DNA from 2 places in the Oceanobacillus locisalsi genome. Region 1 is predicted to be linked to the other one. Evidence: a T-box and tRNA genes for the amino acid it is inferred to sense, from the RefSeq annotation. Region 1 holds a T-box; the other holds one or more tRNA genes.
What was found. A T-box is a leader RNA that pairs with one kind of tRNA and senses whether it is charged. The one in region 1 lies ahead of thrS (threonine--tRNA ligase), so its partner is inferred to be a tRNA-Thr.

Region 1 (8,881 bases):
AGCTGTACGGAAAAGAAGTTACTTTTTAAAGTGCGAAAGTTAAGTTACATAATAGAGGAGAAAGTGAAATTCTGCTGAAGCGAGCATTCTTTTACAGCCTTTTAACATTCCCTAGTAGTTCACATGCGTAAATCATGTTAAAATAGTATAGATAGAAGTAGATTATAGAGTTTTTTCGGATTTACCTAAAACGATACAATCAGGATGTGTTTGTACATGCCATTGGGAGATAGAATAAAACGATTTTTTAATAATCATGCAGAAACTAGCGATTATCATATAGATAATGAATTAAAAACCAAGTATTATAAAGCAAGTAAGCATGCAGTGATGGAGGAACTGGAGGCATTTTTCAATGCGGACCCTGGTTTTTCCATTCATGCCCGTTCGGAACAGCGCGGGGAGATAAGTGCAGTAAGTAAACGAGGGAAAAATGTTCTGATTATAGCTACGGTTATTATGGTGCGGCCATACCAAACTGCACTTGATTTTTCGGTAACGACAGATACTGCTTTCCGCATCGATTTTGGTTACAGTGATAAGGTAATCAAGAAAATATATCGGCATATAAACCAAAAGTTACCAAAAACGGAAGGTAATTGAGATAGGAGTGAACGAAATGCGTTGTTCCAATTGTAACAACAAAAATACGAAAGTGTTAGATTCCCGCCCCATAGAAGAAGGAGCAGCCATACGCAGACGCAGGGAGTGTGAAAAGTGCGGATTTCGTTTTACTACTTTTGAACGGATAGAAGAAGTGCCGCTTATTGTAGTAAAAAAAGACGGCATGCGCCAGGAATTTTCAAGAGAAAAGTTGACAAGAGGAATTATCAGAGCTTGTGAGAAACGTCCAGTAGCGGTAGATACAATAGAAAGTATTGCTTTGGAAGTGGAAAAGAATTTACGAAATGCTGGAAATTCCGAAGTATCCAGTCATACAGTGGGCGAGATGGTGATGGAAAGACTGGCAGAAGTGGACGAAGTATCGTATGTCAGGTTTGCTTCTGTATACCGTCAATTTAAAGACATCACTGTATTTTTGGACGAGCTGAAAGAGATTATTAAGTCAGACAAGCAGACAGAGGAAGAATAACAGCGAAAAGGATGGATCAGAATGAATGCAATCGGAAAAATTCTTCCTGTTGACGGGTACGAAGTTGTTATGGATGAACAGCCTTCCATTGATTTCAATGCCTCTTTGACACATTTTTACCAGCCTTTAATCGGGATTCAGGCCGTATCTTTATATTATACGTTATTCTATGAGGTGGATCACACCCGGCAAATACAGACGCACCATACGTTAATGACGTATTTGAATCTGTCGCTGGATGATATTTATCGCGCGCGTATTAAATTGGAAGCTATCGGTTTATTGAAGACTTATAAACGGCGGGAAGAAAGCAGAGACTATTATACGTATCGGATACAGCGTCCTTTTTCCCCCGATCAGTTTCTAAGAGAAGCTATGTTGTCCCAGCTGTTACTGCATCATATCGGAGAACAGAAATACCATGCCCTTCATACACGTTATGCAAAGGAGACCTACCCTTATGGGGAAGAGGTAACTGCCGATTTTAATGACGTATTTGATACGGTAACGCCACCTAAATCTGCAGCCGGGAATCATATAGAAATGGAAGAGCAGCATATGGCGTCAGACGTAATGGATTTTTCCTGGATAGAACAATCACTCCGCCAGCGGTTTATTCCAGTTGAAAATGTGTTACATCCAGCAAATAAAAAACTTATTTATCAGATGAAGACATTATATGATGCAGAAAGTGCAGAAATAGAAAAAGCACTTTTCTGGGCACTGGATGAGGATAATCAATTAAATGAGGAAGAATTTAAATCAGCATGCCATGATATGTTTGTTTCCCGTAATAATGGACAGACGATTCAATTAAATGACAAAATGGCCGCATCTGATGTACAGCCTGAAGTGAAAAAACCTTCTACAAAAGAAGAGCAGTTAATTCACGAACTGGAGACAATTTCTCCAAAACAACTGTTAGAGGATTTGTCAGACGGGAACCGGGCTCCAGAACAGGATATTAAAGTTGTTCGTGAAGTAATGACAAAACAAGGATTGCCAGCTCCAGTCATGAATGTACTCATACACTATGTATTGCTGCAATCAAATATGAAGTTGTCTAAAGCTTATATGGAAACTATTGCTGGCCATTGGTCAAGAGTTGGATTAAAAACAGCAAAAGAAGCGATGGATTTTGCCAAGCGGGAGCAGGAAAAATATAAAGCTGCCAAAAATAAACCGCAGAAAAAGAATAATTATAACAATAATTATAAGAAGGAAGTTGTTCCTGACTGGTTTAATACACGGAAAAAGAAATCATCCAAAACAGCAGCTGATACAAATGTAAGTGAAAAAGAGCAGCAGGAGATTGAAGCTAAGCTGCAAAAATATTTAAATGAAAGCTAAGTAAACGAAGAAAAAATTGGAAGTTCACACATATAAAGGAGGGTCGATTGGTGAAACCGATACAATCAGAATTAAAAGCTTGGATGGACAAAAATGAGAATTTCAAAACCAATTACACCAGAATAAAAAAAGAAATTCTGAGCGATCCCTCTATACAATCATTTTTGCGTGAACATCCGGAACTGACTGATCACGATATTGAAAAACATCTTATGCGATTATATGAATATAAGTCACAATCCAAACAATGTGATCGCTGTGCTTCTTATGGAGAGTGCCAGAATATCATTCAAGGATACTCGCCCTTATTAAGTATGGATAAAAATGAAATCAAACTCAGCTATGAAAAATGCCATTTGCGCGTCGAGGCGGAACAACAAGATGCACAACAGAAATTATTGCAAAGCCTGTATATGCCAAAAGAAATTTTGGAAGCAAAAATGTCAGAGGTGATTCAGGATAAATCAAGAATTGCAGCTATCGGCGCCATTCTCAACTTTTTGGAAGAAGCTAAAACAGCGTTGCCGAAGAAAGGATTATTTCTGCATGGCTCTTTTGGTGTCGGGAAGACGTATCTGTTAGGTGCGATAGCAAACGAATTGAAAAAGCATCACTACTCTTCTACATTGATTTATATGCCGGAGTTTGTACGGGAAATAAAAGGATCTTTTAAAGATGATTCATTTAATGAAAAAATTGATTTCTTTAAAAAAGCGGATGTTTTAATGCTGGATGATATCGGTGCGGAATTACAATCAGCCTGGTTTCGGGACGAGGTGCTTGGATCTGTTCTGCAGTACCGTATGATGGAAGGTCTTCCGGTCTTTTTCTCTTCTAACTTTAATTTAAGTGAACTGGAAAAAGAGCTGGCAAGCACAAGAAACGGCGTGGAAGAAGTAAAAGCCGGCCGGATTATTGAACGGATTAAACAGGTAAGTAATATCGTGGAAATGACCGGAAAAAACAGACGAGACGAATAGAAAAATACTTTTCCAAAAAATTCCTATCATGCCAAATGGGAATTTTTTGGTTTTTTACATTGTCTGTCAATATTTTTTAATAATTCAACTTACGCATCTAAGAATAAGCATATAAACCTTGCTGTACTAGGATGAACATGCTCTCTATCTTTTGAACAAGGTATGGTGTATAGCTACCGCTCCGGCCAAGCCCTCCGCTTTCCGATTGTACAACGGTTTTTGATGGGGTGAGTAATCGCAAAAGCTCTTCGATGGGACGAGTAAGCGCAGCCAACCCCAGGAGTTACGCTTTTAGCCTGCAAACCACTTAGGAGTCTCCATGGTTGGCCTGCGCTCTAATAGAATGCTACAGCGTTTGAAAGAAATAACATCCTGATGAAGTGAGATAAAATAATTGCTTGCATGCATAGAAAAGGATGATTGCTGAACATTTTTTACCATGCACCACGAAAAATGTGTTCTGTCTGATCTACATTTATTTGTTTATCTATTTCATGCATAGAACACCCCGCTAGCGGAGGCGGACCGTTTTGGCTCCTGAAAGGAAAGCGGAAAGCGTCGTTTAAAAACGTAACAACTGCGCCCCCGATCTTTGGGGGTGGTTCGACCTTGGTCGAACTTCCATCACTTATGAGATAAAGGAATCACCGTGAGTTTACGAACGGATGATGACTTTCACCCGCGGGGCACGACGGACACGACGTCCTAGTATCGACGTTGGTCACAGGACGTGACCGTTCTTAGTCGATGAAAGTGCGACTTTAGCTCTGTCTGCGCCTGCCGGCTTGCCAATCGCTAAGTCTTCTTTATCGTAGGGCGCTCTCGGGAAGTTGTCTAGTTTTTGACGCTTGTAGCTGGACGAGGGATCAGCACCATCTGAAGATGCCCTTTTGCCAAGCGATCTTCTTGGCAAAAGTTAGATGAAGAGCGTGCCCCTAGGCAGACTAAAGTCGCAACGTCCTGGGGTTGCGCTTACTCACCCCATTAAAACCGTTGTTGCAACGTCTGCACTAGTACGTCCTGTACGTCGGAAAGCAAAACGGTCCGCCGCAGCGGTCACCTTACACTCTACCTTCCCACCTTTGTCTGTCCCTGTTCCTATGGAATGGAAGTTACTTTTTAAAGTACGAAAGTTGAGTTAATATATTTATATCATTTCAAGCAAATTTGCTAGTCTGCATAGTTTAAGCATGTTTCCCCAACCTTGTCCATATAATTGTAACAGTTTGCAAGTGGATGAGGGTGATATGTATTGATGGAAGTGTATTTTGAAACGGATAAGGAAGCTCAAGCTTTTGGTAATCAGTTGATTCCCTATAGAAATCAAATCAGCGTACATCAACAAACGAACACTTGGAGCAGCAGATTAATACTGGAAGGTCACATATCAAAGGTAGAATTAATCCATATAATCAGTTCTGTGATGACAAATGTATTGATAGAAGAACATCTTTCAGACATGATTATTCGTAAAATTACCGATTGCTATTATTTCTCCGATCCGGATGAAATCAACCGCATTTATGATTTTTCTATGGATATTTTATTTGAAAAAGACGAGGATAACCAATCTTTGCGGGAACATGTGGATACCATCCAACTCCTGCAGCATTTATTTTTTCAGCAATTAAAAGAACATACGAGCATTCATTTTAGTGCTATATTACGTTTTCGACTGGAAAGTTTTTTACAATTTGTACATGCGTGTGTCGGCAAGGCAATTGAGGAATTTAAGCGGGAAGAGGATCATCAAGCATTCATGGATGCGTTGCGTCACTATATCGAGAAAAAAGAGCCTTGTGTTGATCTGGTGCATATCGAACAGGGAGAAAACTTTACTTTTTACAATGATAAAGGAGAAACAATTTCAAAAGATATGCTGCGTATGTGGATGTTTCAGGCGCCATTGTACGCACTCGGTTTGCATGATAATGAATTTAATTTAAGTCCGTTGATTGCTATGGCGCCGGCAAAAATAAAGGTTTATGGAAATAATCCTGCTGATCCAAAGACGATGACAATCATCAATATTTTTCATGAAAGAGTGGTATTTGAAAGAAAAGGAAATTCTATTCTTTCCCGGGGAGAATAATGTATTGGACTTGCTTTTCAAACGCAGAAGGAATATAATACGGATAGAGTTTGAAAATGACATTGCAAAGATGAGGACAAGATTATTTTCCGATTATGTACTTAGAGAGGGAAGCCTTGAGGCTGTAAGCTTCCTTACGTAAAGAAATAATTACCACCTCGGAGCATTACTGCTGAAATGAACAGAGTAGGCAGTAACGTATTATCTGCGTTAACGATGAATGAAGCTGAGGATATGTCTATCTTCAGAAATCAGGGTGGAACCACGGCATAAAACGCTCGTCCCTTTGCATGACGCAAAGCGACTGGGCGTTTTTTATATTTGATAAAGGAGTACGATGAACATGGCTGATTTAACAATTATTTTTCCAGATGGAGCGGAGAAAGCTTTCCCGGAAGGAACAACAGGTGAAGATATTGCAGCTTCAATTTCCTCTGGATTAAAAAAGCAGGCACTTGCCATTAAATTGGATGGAGAGCTTGTTGATTTACGCAGACCGCTTTCGGAAGGCGGCAAGGTTGAAATTATTACGTACCGCAATGAGGAAGGACTGGAGATTGCGCGTCACTCTACTGCGCATTTATTAGCGCAGGCAGTGAAACGTTTATACCCGAATGTTCAATTAGGTGTCGGTCCTGTCATTGAAGAGGGCTTTTATTACGATATAGATATGGAAGATACATTAACACCAGATGATCTGCCGAAAATTGAGAAAGAAATGAAGAAAATTATTGATGAAAATTTAGAAATCAAACGTGTGGAAGCATCTCGGGATGAGGCAAAAGCCCGTTTTGCAGAAATTGGCGATGAGCTTAAATTAGAACTGCTGGATGCGATTCCGGAAGACGAAACGGTAACGATCTATGAGCAGGGAGAATTTTTTGACTTGTGCCGCGGGGTACACGTTCCTTCAACAAGTAAAATCAAAGCATTTAAATTATTAAGCATTTCCGGCGCTTATTGGCGTGGAGACAGTAATAATAAACAATTGCAGCGTATTTACGGAACCGAATTTGAGAAAAAATCTCAACTGGAAGAACATCTGCAGATTTTAGAAGAACGTAAAGAACGAGACCATCGTAAACTTGGTAAAGAACTGGGTATTTTCACTGTCTCGCAAAAAGTAGGGCAAGGTCTGCCGTTATGGTTACCAAAAGGTGCTACAATCCGTCGTACGATTGAACGTTATATTGTTGATATCGAAGAACGCTTAGGCTATGACCACGTGTATACACCAGTACTTGGTAACGTGGATCTGTATAAAACGAGCGGGCACTGGGATCACTATCAGGATGATATGTTCCCGATCATGGAAATGGATAACGAAGAGCTTGTATTACGTCCAATGAACTGTCCGCACCATATGATGGTTTTCAAAAATCAATTATGGAGTTACCGTAACCTGCCTGTCCGGATTGCAGAACTTGGTACGATGCATCGGCATGAGATGAGCGGGGCGCTTGCAGGTCTGCAGCGTGTTCGTGCAATGACTTTGAATGATGCGCATATTTTTGCTCGTCCGGATCAGTTAAAAGAAGAATTCATTCGTGTGGTAGAGCTGGTTCAACGTGTTTATAAAGACTTTGGAATCGATGACTATTATTTCAGGCTTTCTTATCGCGATCCAGAGGATAAAGAGAAATATGTAGATAATGATGCAATGTGGGATAAAGCGCAGGCAATGCTGAAAGAAACCATGGAAGATATGAACGTGGAATATGTAGAAGCAGAAGGAGAAGCTGCTTTCTATGGTCCGAAACTGGACGTGCAGGTGAAAACTGCATTAGGAAAAGATGAAACATTATCTACGGTACAATTAGACTTCCACTTACCGGAACGTTTTGATTTAACATACGTAGGAGAAGACGGGAAAGAACATCGTCCGGTTGTGATTCACCGCGGCGTAGTGTCTACGATGGAGCGCTTTGTTGCATTTCTGATTGAAGAATATAAAGGTGCCTTTCCAACATGGCTTGCTCCGGTACAAGCTAAAATCATTCCGGTATCTTTACAAGCGCATCTGGATTATGCCAAAGAAGTAGAAGAAAAACTGCGGCTGGAAGGCATCCGGGTAGAATTAGACAGCCGTGATGAAAAACTGGGCTATAAAATACGGGAAGCACAGACGCAAAAGGTTCCATTTGCACTTGTTTTAGGTGATAAAGAAATGGAATCCGGCGGCGTGAACTATCGTCGTTATGGCGAACAAGATACAGAAACCCTGGAGTTCAATCAATTTGTCGATTTTATCAAAGGAGAAATTGATCAGAAGAAATAAAACAGCTGGTATTCCTCGAAAAGGCTATTCGCATGTATTGTGAAAATAGCCTTTTCGTTTATTAAGAAAGGGCAGATGCAGGGCGGTAATTTTTCCTGAATAAGCTAATTTTTATGATATGTTTTGCAAATAGTATTGACACACTTAAATAACCATGCTATGATGCAATAGTTGTTTCAAACAAAAACATCCAGGTCTTGACAAGATATTGGTGAAATGCTATACTATAAAAGTTAATGATATGATCTAAAGACAAGTAGAAGCACCCGTTTCTCACCTGATTGACACCTGATAAACAGGTAGTTGACTGGTTCATCATGATTCATGTTTACGAATGAGGAGATGTGTGGGTGCAAGTATGTACCGACACTTTTTTTATGCAATGAAAAAATGACTTGTCCAGATAGATCAGTAACAAAATTTCGGAGGTGGCTGGCTATTAGCAAGGATATGAATGTTAACGAAAAAATTCGTGCAAGAGAAGTTCGTCTCATTGATTCAAATGGGGATCAGTTAGGAGTAAAATCTCGTAATGAAGCATTGGATATTGCTGGAAAGCGCAACCTTGATCTAGTATTAGTTGCTCCAAACGCAAAACCGCCGGTATGTCGTATTATGGATTACGGAAAATATCGTTTTGAGCAGCAAAAGAAAGAGAAGGAAGCTCGTAAAAAGCAAAAGGTAATCAATGTAAAGGAAGTACGTTTTACACCTGGAATTGGTGACCATGACTTTGAAACGAAGCTAAAAAATGCGCGTAAGTTCTTGGAAAAAGGGGATAAAGTAAAAGCTGCGGTTCGCTTCCGCGGTCGTGCAATCACCCATAAAGAACTAGGGAAAGAAGTATTGGACCGTTTCGCTGAAGAAGTGAAGGACATTGGTTCAGTAGAAACAAAACCAAAAATGGAAGGCCGGAATATGTTTATGATGGTCGCGCCATTAAATGAAAAAAAATAAGTTTTTATTGTAATGACTGGAGGAAAAAATTATGCCTAAAATGAAAACTCATAAAGGTTCAGCTAAACGTTTCAGAAAAACTGGAACCGGAAATGTAAAAAGATCACATGCATACACTAGCCATATGTTTG
Region 2 (8,881 bases), on a different contig from region 1:
GGATAATGTGAAGTTCAAAGGATATGTAGATAACGTGGATAGTATCTATGCTACCAGTGAATTATTTTTATTTGCGGGCCAAGGAGAGGGCTTTACGATGAGTGTTTTAGAAAGCCTTTCATGTGGCTGTCCGGTTGGAAGCTATCATGTTCGTTACGGTGTTGATGAGATGATTCAGGAAGAGACAAATGGCTTTCTTGTTGCATTTGATGACAAAGAAAAATTTGCGGAGAACATTATTGCTTACTTAAATAAAACAGATGAAGAAAAGCTTCAGTACCGCCAGGAAGCAGTGAACACAGCTGCAAAGTACGCAGAGGATAAAGTAGCAGATAAATGGAAACAATTAATGAATAATCTGAGCTAGTTTGTTAAAATGCTTAAATCAGTCATATATTGTGGTATAGTTAATATAAAGATAGGATAATGCTTTATATTAGAAAACTTTTACATATTTTATTGTAATAGAAAAAATGAGCGGCAGAAGGGGGCGGCTTCCATGAAACGTATTGGTATCCTTCTCATAATTATAGGGGTTGTTTGTTTAGGTGTTTTCGGATATCAAATTATAGGGCAAGAACAATCGCAACAGCAGTCTTTAATCCAGGCCGAAGAAAGAATAAAGCAAGGAATGGATAAACAGGGTGAAACTGAACTAGATAATGCATCCAGCCAGGATACAGCACAGGCCGTAGAATCATTCGACACCGAGCAGGATGAAGCGTTCGCTACACTGGAAATCCCCAAGTTGGAAAAAACATTGCCTATCGTAGAAGGAACGGATCCGGATTCATTAGAAAAAGGAGTCGGCCATTTATCCAATTCGGTATTTCCCGGACAAGAGGAACAGATTCTTTTATCAGGACATCGTGATACCGTTTTTCGTGATTTTGGTGAACTGGAGATAGGAGATACGTTTGTTGTACAGATGCCTTACGGGGAGTATACGTATGAAATAAGAGAAACGGAAATTGTGCCGGAGGACGATACTTCTGTTATCCGGGAAATGGGGGAAGAGGTGCTAGTTGTTACGACCTGCTATCCATTTCATTTTGTAGGTAGTGCACCGGACCGGTTTGTTGCTTATGCTTATCCAGTTTCTGAAAATTAGAAAGGGAGTTTACGTGCTGTTTTGGTGTACATGTATGCAGGTGGTAAAAAAAGCTTTCTTCCAGAGGTATCCTCCCTGGAAGAAAGCTTTTTTTAATCATTTAGTACGGTTTCTAACGTCTCGATATTTTTTTCCATCAGGCTGAAGTAATCTTCACCGTTTTCTATATCTTCGTCGGTAATGGTCTCCATATTACTGAGAACGGCACTATCTGCACCGATTTCTTCCTGGATAATTTCACTGATTCTGCTGCTGATATTTCTTTCAAATACGACGTAGTTCAAGTCATATTCGCGAGCAGTATCAACGATTTCTACTAAGGCTGATTGAGAAGGCTCTTGTGAGGAGGACAGCCCCTGAATACTTATTTGCTCTAATCCGTAACGGTCTTCCCAGTAACCATAGGCAGCATGGGAGACAATCATTTGCGGATGATCTGCTTCTTCAATGGTTTGTTCTAACTCCTGATCCACTTGTTCCAATTGCCCTTGTAATTCCTCAAAATTTTCCGTGAAGTAATCTTCGTGTTCCGGCATTTCTTCAATGAGAAGGTTTGTAATATTTTCAGCTAATTGAATGCTTCTGACGGGGTCCAGAAACACGTGCGGATCACCAACACCGCTTTCGCCGTCATGATTATCAACGAGTAATTCTACAATACCTGATTCTGCAATGACTTCCCCGTCAGCGTCTTCAAGCTCCAGTTTAACTTCTAAAGTATCATTGATTTGCGTTTCAAAGGAAGCATTGTCTGCATCTTCATCCTGTTCCCATTCCTCCGAACCGGCAGTCCGGTAATACCAATTCCATTCTGCGATATCTTCTTCCGTGTCTGCTTCTGCTTCTAAATTCGCTGTATCGCCACTGTGATAATGGTCATTTATACCGTCAATGATAATATCTCCATTATCTTCTGCTTCTTCCTCTTGGTAATGCTCTTCCTCATCATGGTCATGGCCTGATTCTCCTCGAAGCGGAATATCTTCGCCAATTGCGGAGACTTCAACTTCTTCACTTTCCAGAATATCTTCTGCTTTAGAGGCGAAAGGTTCCATGCCGACGCCGGAATAAATAAATAAATCTTCTTTAGCTAAATCGACCATCTCACGGGAGCTAGGCTCGTAAGTATGTGCATCTGCATTCGGCGGGTAGATACTTTCTACATCAACATAATCTCCGCCGATTTTGGAAATAAAATCTTCCAAAGCAAAAATAGTTGTAGAAATTTCTAGCTGCTCTTGGTTCCCGTCCTGGCCGTCCTCAGCAGATTGACAACCGGCAAGAAAGAGTAGGAAAAGGCCGGAAAAAATAATCATTCGTTTTATCATCATATGTACCTCCGTTATTTAATAGTGCGTTTGAATACTTTCTAATTAAGATCCATTGCGAATGTAGTTTCACTTTATTGTGGTTTTCTTTATAAAAAAATAAACCGAAGTAGCAATAATTTCTGAATTTCGTAATCGTTACGATTTAAAATGTACAGGTTTTTAGAATGGATGTCAAGATATTTTTCAAAAAAAAATCAGCAGCTAAGAAAGCTGCTGATTTTAAAGATCCTTTTGCATCTTTTTATTTTGTGCTGTTTTAATCTCTTTAAGAAGGTAATCCTACAATAGTTTTTGGTTCTAAGAATTCTTCAATTCCGTAGTCTCCCCACTCACGTCCAATACCAGATTGACCGAAACCGCCAAATGGCGCAGTGAAGTCGGCTTTTTCGTTATTGACAACGATTCTGCCTGAACGCAGGCTCCTTGCTGTTTTGGTTAGTGCTTCTGGATCATTGCCGACAACATAACCTGCTAATCCGTAAATGGTGCCATTGGCAATATCGATGGCTTCATCTAAATCTTTATACGTGATAATGGAAAGAACCGGACCAAAAATTTCTTCTTGAGCAATCGTATCTTCAGGTTTTACATTTGTAAATACAGTCAGCTTAGAATAATATCCGGTTTCCAAGCCTTCTGGTTTACCTGCTCCGCCCGTAACAAGGGTTGCTTCGCTGTCGAGGCCTTTTTGGATATAATCTTGAACTGTTTTCCACTGATCCTCAGATACTTGCGGTCCAGTGAAAGTAGATTCATCTTTAGGGTCACCGACAGGATATTCAGAAATATGGTTTTTAATCGCTTGAATAAAATCATCATGCATGGATTCTGGAACGAGTGCCCGTGTTCCGGCAGTGCATACTTGACCGGTATTGCCGGCGATGTTGGAAATTGCTGTTTTAGCAGCATAATCCACATCGGCATCATCTAATACGACAATTGGCGATTTACCTCCAAGTTCTAAGGAAACTTTCTTAATATCTTGAGCGCCGTTTTCCATAATTTTCGTACCTACGCCGCCGGAACCAGTAAAGGATACGAAATCAATATTCGGGTGATTGCTGATACCATTACCAATGGTAGAGCCTGTGCCGTTCACCAAATTAAATACTCCTTTAGGAACGCCGGCGGCTTCAAATACTTCGGTGAGTAAGACAGCGGCAAAAGGTGTTTCCGTAGATGGTTTTAATACGACTGTGCTTCCTGCTGCAAACGCACTTGCCAATTTTGTGGATGCTTGATTTGTCGGGAAGTTCCATGGTGTGATTAAACCAGCCACACCAATCGCATCTTTTTGGATAAAGGAATTTTCTCGTTGTTCGGTAAATGCAAAATCACGTACCAGCTTGGCAGCTGTACGGAAATGATTTAATCCCATTTGATACTGCACATTGGTAGTAAAATTAATTGGAGAACCAAGTTCTTCCATAATTACTTCAATAAATTTATCTTTTCGTTTTTCATATTCATCTGCAATGCGGTCTAACAATGCAGCGCGCTCTTCTTGAGTTGTTTGTGAAAACGCCGGAAAAGCATCTCGTGCAGCTTGAACAGCTTTATCAAGATCTTCTTCTGTACCGGAGCTGATTTCACCGATTTTTTGTTCTGTTGCAGGGTTAATCACATCAATTGTTTCGTTTCCAGTGGAATCGACCCACTGACCGTTAATATAATGCTGTATATAATTATACATTTTATTCCACCCCTTTGTATATTTTTCAATTCATCTTATTTCAAAAGCTATTTTTTAACCTTTCCGAAGGCTACATTATGATTCATTCCCGTTATAATAAAACGTTAAACACAAATGAATCCTTTCTTTTTCCAATAAAAAACTGTCCCTCCTTTGAAAGAGAGACAGTTTTTAATGTCTGTAAGCGAGTTAACCACCAATAATATTGAAACCGGCATCGACATGCAATACTTCTCCAGTGATTCCGCGTGCTAAATCACTCAGGAAGAATAACGTAGCATCTCCGACATCGTCTTGATCAATGTTACGGCGCAATGGAGCTTTTTCTTCAACAACTTGTGCTTTTTCATTGAAGTTAGCCACCCCTTTTGCAGAAAGTGTACGGATAGGGCCTGCTGATACTGCATTCACACGGATTCCGTGTTTACCTACATCTTCAGCTAAGTAGCGTACGCTTGCTTCCAGAGATGCTTTGGCAACGCCCATGACATTATAGCCGGGAACGACTTGCTCTGCCCCGATATAAGTTTGTGTCACAATTGCACCGCCTTCTGTCATCAATTCCTTTGCAGCATTTGTTACTGTGACTAAGGAATAAGCGCTGATTTCTTGAGCCAGCAGGAAGCCGTCGCGGGAAGTAGTGACAAATTCATCCTGTAAATCTTCGCGTTTTGCAAAAGCAACAGAGTGAACCAAGCCATGAATGACTCCGGTTTTTTCTTTTATCTCCTGGAAAGCTTCTTTAACACTTTCATCTGATGCAACATCGCACGAGATAATCGCTTTTGGTTCTATTTCATGTTTCTCTAAAAGTTTTACTAACTTATTATAGGATCTTTCCTGCCGATTTGTAAAAATAAGATTAGCCCCGGCATTATGTAACGATTTGGTAATCCCCCATGCAATACTTCTTTCATTTGCGACACCCATTACAACAATATTTTTACCTTCTAATAGCTTTGTCATACTTTTCCTCCATTCAACATTTTACTTACTTTCTATTATAACGGATTAGTACCAGGTGATAAAGGTAAAACCTGTTTTTCTTTTTATATAGAAGAAACGAGTTGAAAAGATGAAAATTTGTATAAAATGCTATCATTAACAAAGCCTTAAAATAGGGGCTGATGGTGCTTGTGTATCTTTTTGGGAATAAAATAAAGTTTTTTTCATTTTCCTCTTTACAAACGGTTGGTTCCTCGATATAATAAAATTCGTCAGTTTGCGAGAGATATTTTCAAAAACACCTCATAGTAGCAATCATGGCCCGTTGGTCAAGTGGTTAAGACACCGCCCTTTCACGGCGGTAACACGGGTTCGAATCCCGTACGGGTCACCAATATTTTTAATAAAAAAATATATAAAGCACGCATTTTTTTGCGGCATTTACATGCATACATATTATGCTCTGGAGGATTAGCTCAGCTGGGAGAGCACCTGCCTTACAAGCAGGGGGTCGCAGGTTCGAGCCCTGCATCCTCCATCATCACGCCGGCCTAGCTCAACTGGTAGAGCAACTGACTTGTAATCAGTAGGTTGGGGGTTCAAGTCCTCTGGCCGGCACCATTTTTTATGTATAGTTATTTATAATATGGTTAACAATATGACGGAGGGGTAGCGAAGTGGCTAAACGCGGCGGACTGTAAATCCGCTCCCTCAGGGTTCGGGAGTTCGAATCTCTCCCCCTCCACCATGATTTTTGTTGGGCCATAGCCAAGCGGTAAGGCATCGGGTTTTGATCCCGTGCACCCCAGGTTCGAATCCTGGTGGCCCAGCCTTTTTTTTATGCCTTTTTTATTCTCGGCAAGATATATAATGGGAGCCATTAGCTCAGTTGGCAGAGCATCTGACTTTTAATCAGAGGGTCGAAGGTTCGAATCCTTCATGGCTCATTACAAGAATGACAAGTATAGAGCACACAGAAAAACGGGATAAGCTTATCTCGTTTTTTTCTTTATCACGGAGAACCGCCCGTAAAATTTCCGCTTCCAAATAAAGAGAGAGTAAATGTATTTTAGACGGGAGATAACGGGCGCTAACTCCCTGAATCACTCAACTAATCATTCAGTGGGAGAAAAACAAAAACTCCCACTGAATGAAGTTTCGTTTTATAGATAAGCTTTAACGAATGCTGTTTCTTTCATTTGTTTCACTGAAAAAAGACAGGGCTTGACCATCGCATCAAGTATTTGTTCTAGTAACGAAATAAACATCTTCAAAATGAAAAAACGGTGGAATTCGTGTTATAATCAAAATAGTTTCTTTTAGTACTTCGTAATAAAAAGTATATTTTTAGATATGATAAATAAAAAGGATGAGCTAGGCATGACCTCTTCAAGGATACCCGGTTTTTATAATATGACAGTAGAAGAAAGACGGGCACTATTGCGTGAAGCCTTTTCTTTAACAGAAGCTGAAACGCAGAATGTGTCTGATGCAGATGCGCTTACAGTAGGAAAAGCTGATAATATGATTGAAAATGTTATTGGCACCTATCAGCTGCCTTTTGGTTTAGGATTAAACTTTTTAGTAAATGGGAAAGAATATGTTGTGCCGATGGCTATTGAAGAAGCGTCCGTCGTTGCTTCTGCCAGCCATATTGCAAAGATTGTCAGAGAGGCTGGCGGGTTTCAAACAGAGTCGAAAGAGAGACGGATGATTGGACAGATTCAGGTTGTCGGTTGTCCGGATTTTCAAGAAGCAGAGCAACAAATCCTTCATCAAAAAGAACTTTTAATGAAAGCTGCTGATGATGCTTACCCAAGCATTGTTCGACGGGGCGGCGGTGTAAAAGATTTAGATGTCCGGATTCTCAATGAAGAGGATGCGTCGTCATATAGCAAAATGCTGGTAATGCATATCTATGTAGATACCTGTGACGCAATGGGAGCAAATATGATTAACACGATGGTAGAATCTATCGCTCCGATTGTGGAAGAAATAACAAAAGGAAAAGTATATCTGCGTATTTTATCGAATTATGCAGATCGCAGCCTTGCCACAGCTAAATGCGTGATACCTCCACATTTGTTACAGACAGGTACATTTGCTGGAGAAGAGGTAAGAGACGGTGTTATTCATGCGTATGAATTTGCTGCTTCAGACCCATATCGTGCTGTGACACATAATAAAGGAATTATGAATGGAATTGATCCTGTCGTGATAGCGACAGGCAATGATTGGCGAGCCGTAGAGGCTGGAGCGCATGCTTATGCCGCCAGAAACGGACATTATGGTTCTATGACCACATGGTCAAAAGACGAGGAAGGGAACTTAGTTGGTGAAATAGAACTGCCGATGTCTGTAGGAACGGTCGGAGGCGCGACCCGTGTGCATCCGTTGGCTGACTTCTCTTTGTCCATTATGCATATTGAATCAGCAGAGGAACTTGCGCAAGTCATTGTGGCAGTCGGTCTTGCCCAAAATCTTGGAGCGCTCAAGGCATTGGCGACAGATGGTATTCAAAAAGGGCATATGGCTCTTCATTCACGTTCTGTTGCAATAGCTGGAGGAGCAACTGGGGAGATGATTGATGTGATAGCAAAACAATTAGTAGAACAACAAGAAATCCGTGTGGGAAAAGCTGAAGAATTGGTGGAACAGTATAAAAAATGAGTAGTGCAGAAAAAGTAACAGCATCGGAGAAAACAGCTATCGGCATAGCTCATAGTAAGGTCATTTTAATTGGAGAGCATGCGGTTGTACACGGACAGCCGGCAATTGCTATTCCATTTCCTTTGATCGGTGTAGAGACGGAGATTGAGTACGTTCCAGGAACGGTGAAAATGGATAGTACTTTTTATCATGGTCCATTGCAGCATGCTCCGAAAGAGTTGGAAGGGATTGTGGAATGTGTTTCCAAATCTTGTGAATATCTTGGGATTCCTTATAAAGATTTGCTGATACGGATTAATTCTTCTGTGCCTCCGGGGAAAGGGCTTGGATCCAGTGCATCTGTAGCTATTTCTGTTATCCGATCTTTATTCCATTATTGTGAGAGGGAATGTTCGCCAGAAGACTTGCTGAAATTAGCAAATGTGGCAGAAACCTATGCACACGGAGCGCCTAGTGGATTGGACACTTTGACCATTACTTCGGACAAACCGGTATGGTATAAAAAGGACAATCCTGTAGAACACATTGAATTAGGAGAAGACCTTCATTTTATTGTGGCAGATTCCGGCAGATTTGGAGATACTCGTACTTCGGTTGAATCTGTAGCAAATTTATTAAAAACAGCTCCACATCGTATCCATTCTAAAATAGAGCGGATCGGGGAGTTAACGCATCATGCAAAAGAAGCTTTAGAAAAAGCGAGTAAGCAGTTTTTAGGGCAACTGCTAAATGAAGCACAAAAAGAATTGGAAACATTAGGCGTAAGTGATGCTGGATTAAATAAATTAATCCGTTTTGCCCGTGAAGAAGGAGCTTTAGGGGCAAAATTAACAGGCGGCGGAAATGGCGGCTGTATCATTGCCCTTGCGCAAAATGAAGTTCATTCCAAGCAACTGGCAGAAAAATTACGCCGGTTTGGCGCAGCAGCGGTCTGGCCATTTGTTTTAAAGAAATAAAAGGTCATTTCATTCCGTACAAGTTTTTTCATTGCTTACAGCTGCGTGTAATGGGATAACAGAATGATTCAGGGATTGCAGATAGAAAAGGGGATTCAAATATGAAAGCAACAGCAAGAGCACATACGAATATCGCTTTAATTAAGTACTGGGGAAAGCGGAACGAGTCATTGAT

Region 2: it encodes a tRNA-Thr, which carries the amino acid that the T-box ahead of thrS (threonine--tRNA ligase) is inferred to sense. The anticodon was not compared.

The regions. Positions count from the first base shown of each region.
Region 1 covers NZ_JBHTKK010000022.1:36,334-45,214, forward strand. The annotation lists gene ACFQ19_RS15585 (cytosolic protein) at 217-603, shown strand; gene nrdR (transcriptional regulator NrdR) at 620-1,093, shown strand; gene ACFQ19_RS15595 (replication initiation and membrane attachment family protein) at 1,115-2,443, shown strand; gene dnaI (primosomal protein DnaI) at 2,494-3,423, shown strand; gene ytxC (sporulation protein YtxC) at 4,679-5,515, shown strand; T-box leader at 5,574-5,804, shown strand; gene thrS (threonine--tRNA ligase) at 5,859-7,793, shown strand; ribosomal protein L20 leader region at 8,042-8,175, shown strand; gene infC (translation initiation factor IF-3) at 8,244-8,750, shown strand; gene rpmI (50S ribosomal protein L35) at 8,782-8,881, shown strand, end outside.
Region 2 covers NZ_JBHTKK010000017.1:41,395-50,275, forward strand. The annotation lists gene ACFQ19_RS13520 (glycosyltransferase) at 1-367, shown strand, start outside; gene ACFQ19_RS13525 (class D sortase) at 500-1,111, shown strand; gene ACFQ19_RS13530 (metal ABC transporter solute-binding protein, Zn/Mn family) at 1,204-2,439, opposite strand; gene ACFQ19_RS13535 (aldehyde dehydrogenase family protein) at 2,708-4,135, opposite strand; gene fabI (enoyl-ACP reductase FabI) at 4,325-5,101, opposite strand; tRNA gene ACFQ19_RS13545 (tRNA-Glu) at 5,400-5,474, shown strand; tRNA gene ACFQ19_RS13550 (tRNA-Val) at 5,546-5,618, shown strand; tRNA gene ACFQ19_RS13555 (tRNA-Thr) at 5,626-5,701, shown strand; tRNA gene ACFQ19_RS13560 (tRNA-Tyr) at 5,744-5,828, shown strand; tRNA gene ACFQ19_RS13565 (tRNA-Gln) at 5,839-5,910, shown strand; tRNA gene ACFQ19_RS13570 (tRNA-Lys) at 5,955-6,027, shown strand; gene ACFQ19_RS13575 (hydroxymethylglutaryl-CoA reductase, degradative) at 6,461-7,750, shown strand; gene mvk (mevalonate kinase) at 7,747-8,706, shown strand; gene mvaD (diphosphomevalonate decarboxylase) at 8,808-8,881, shown strand, end outside.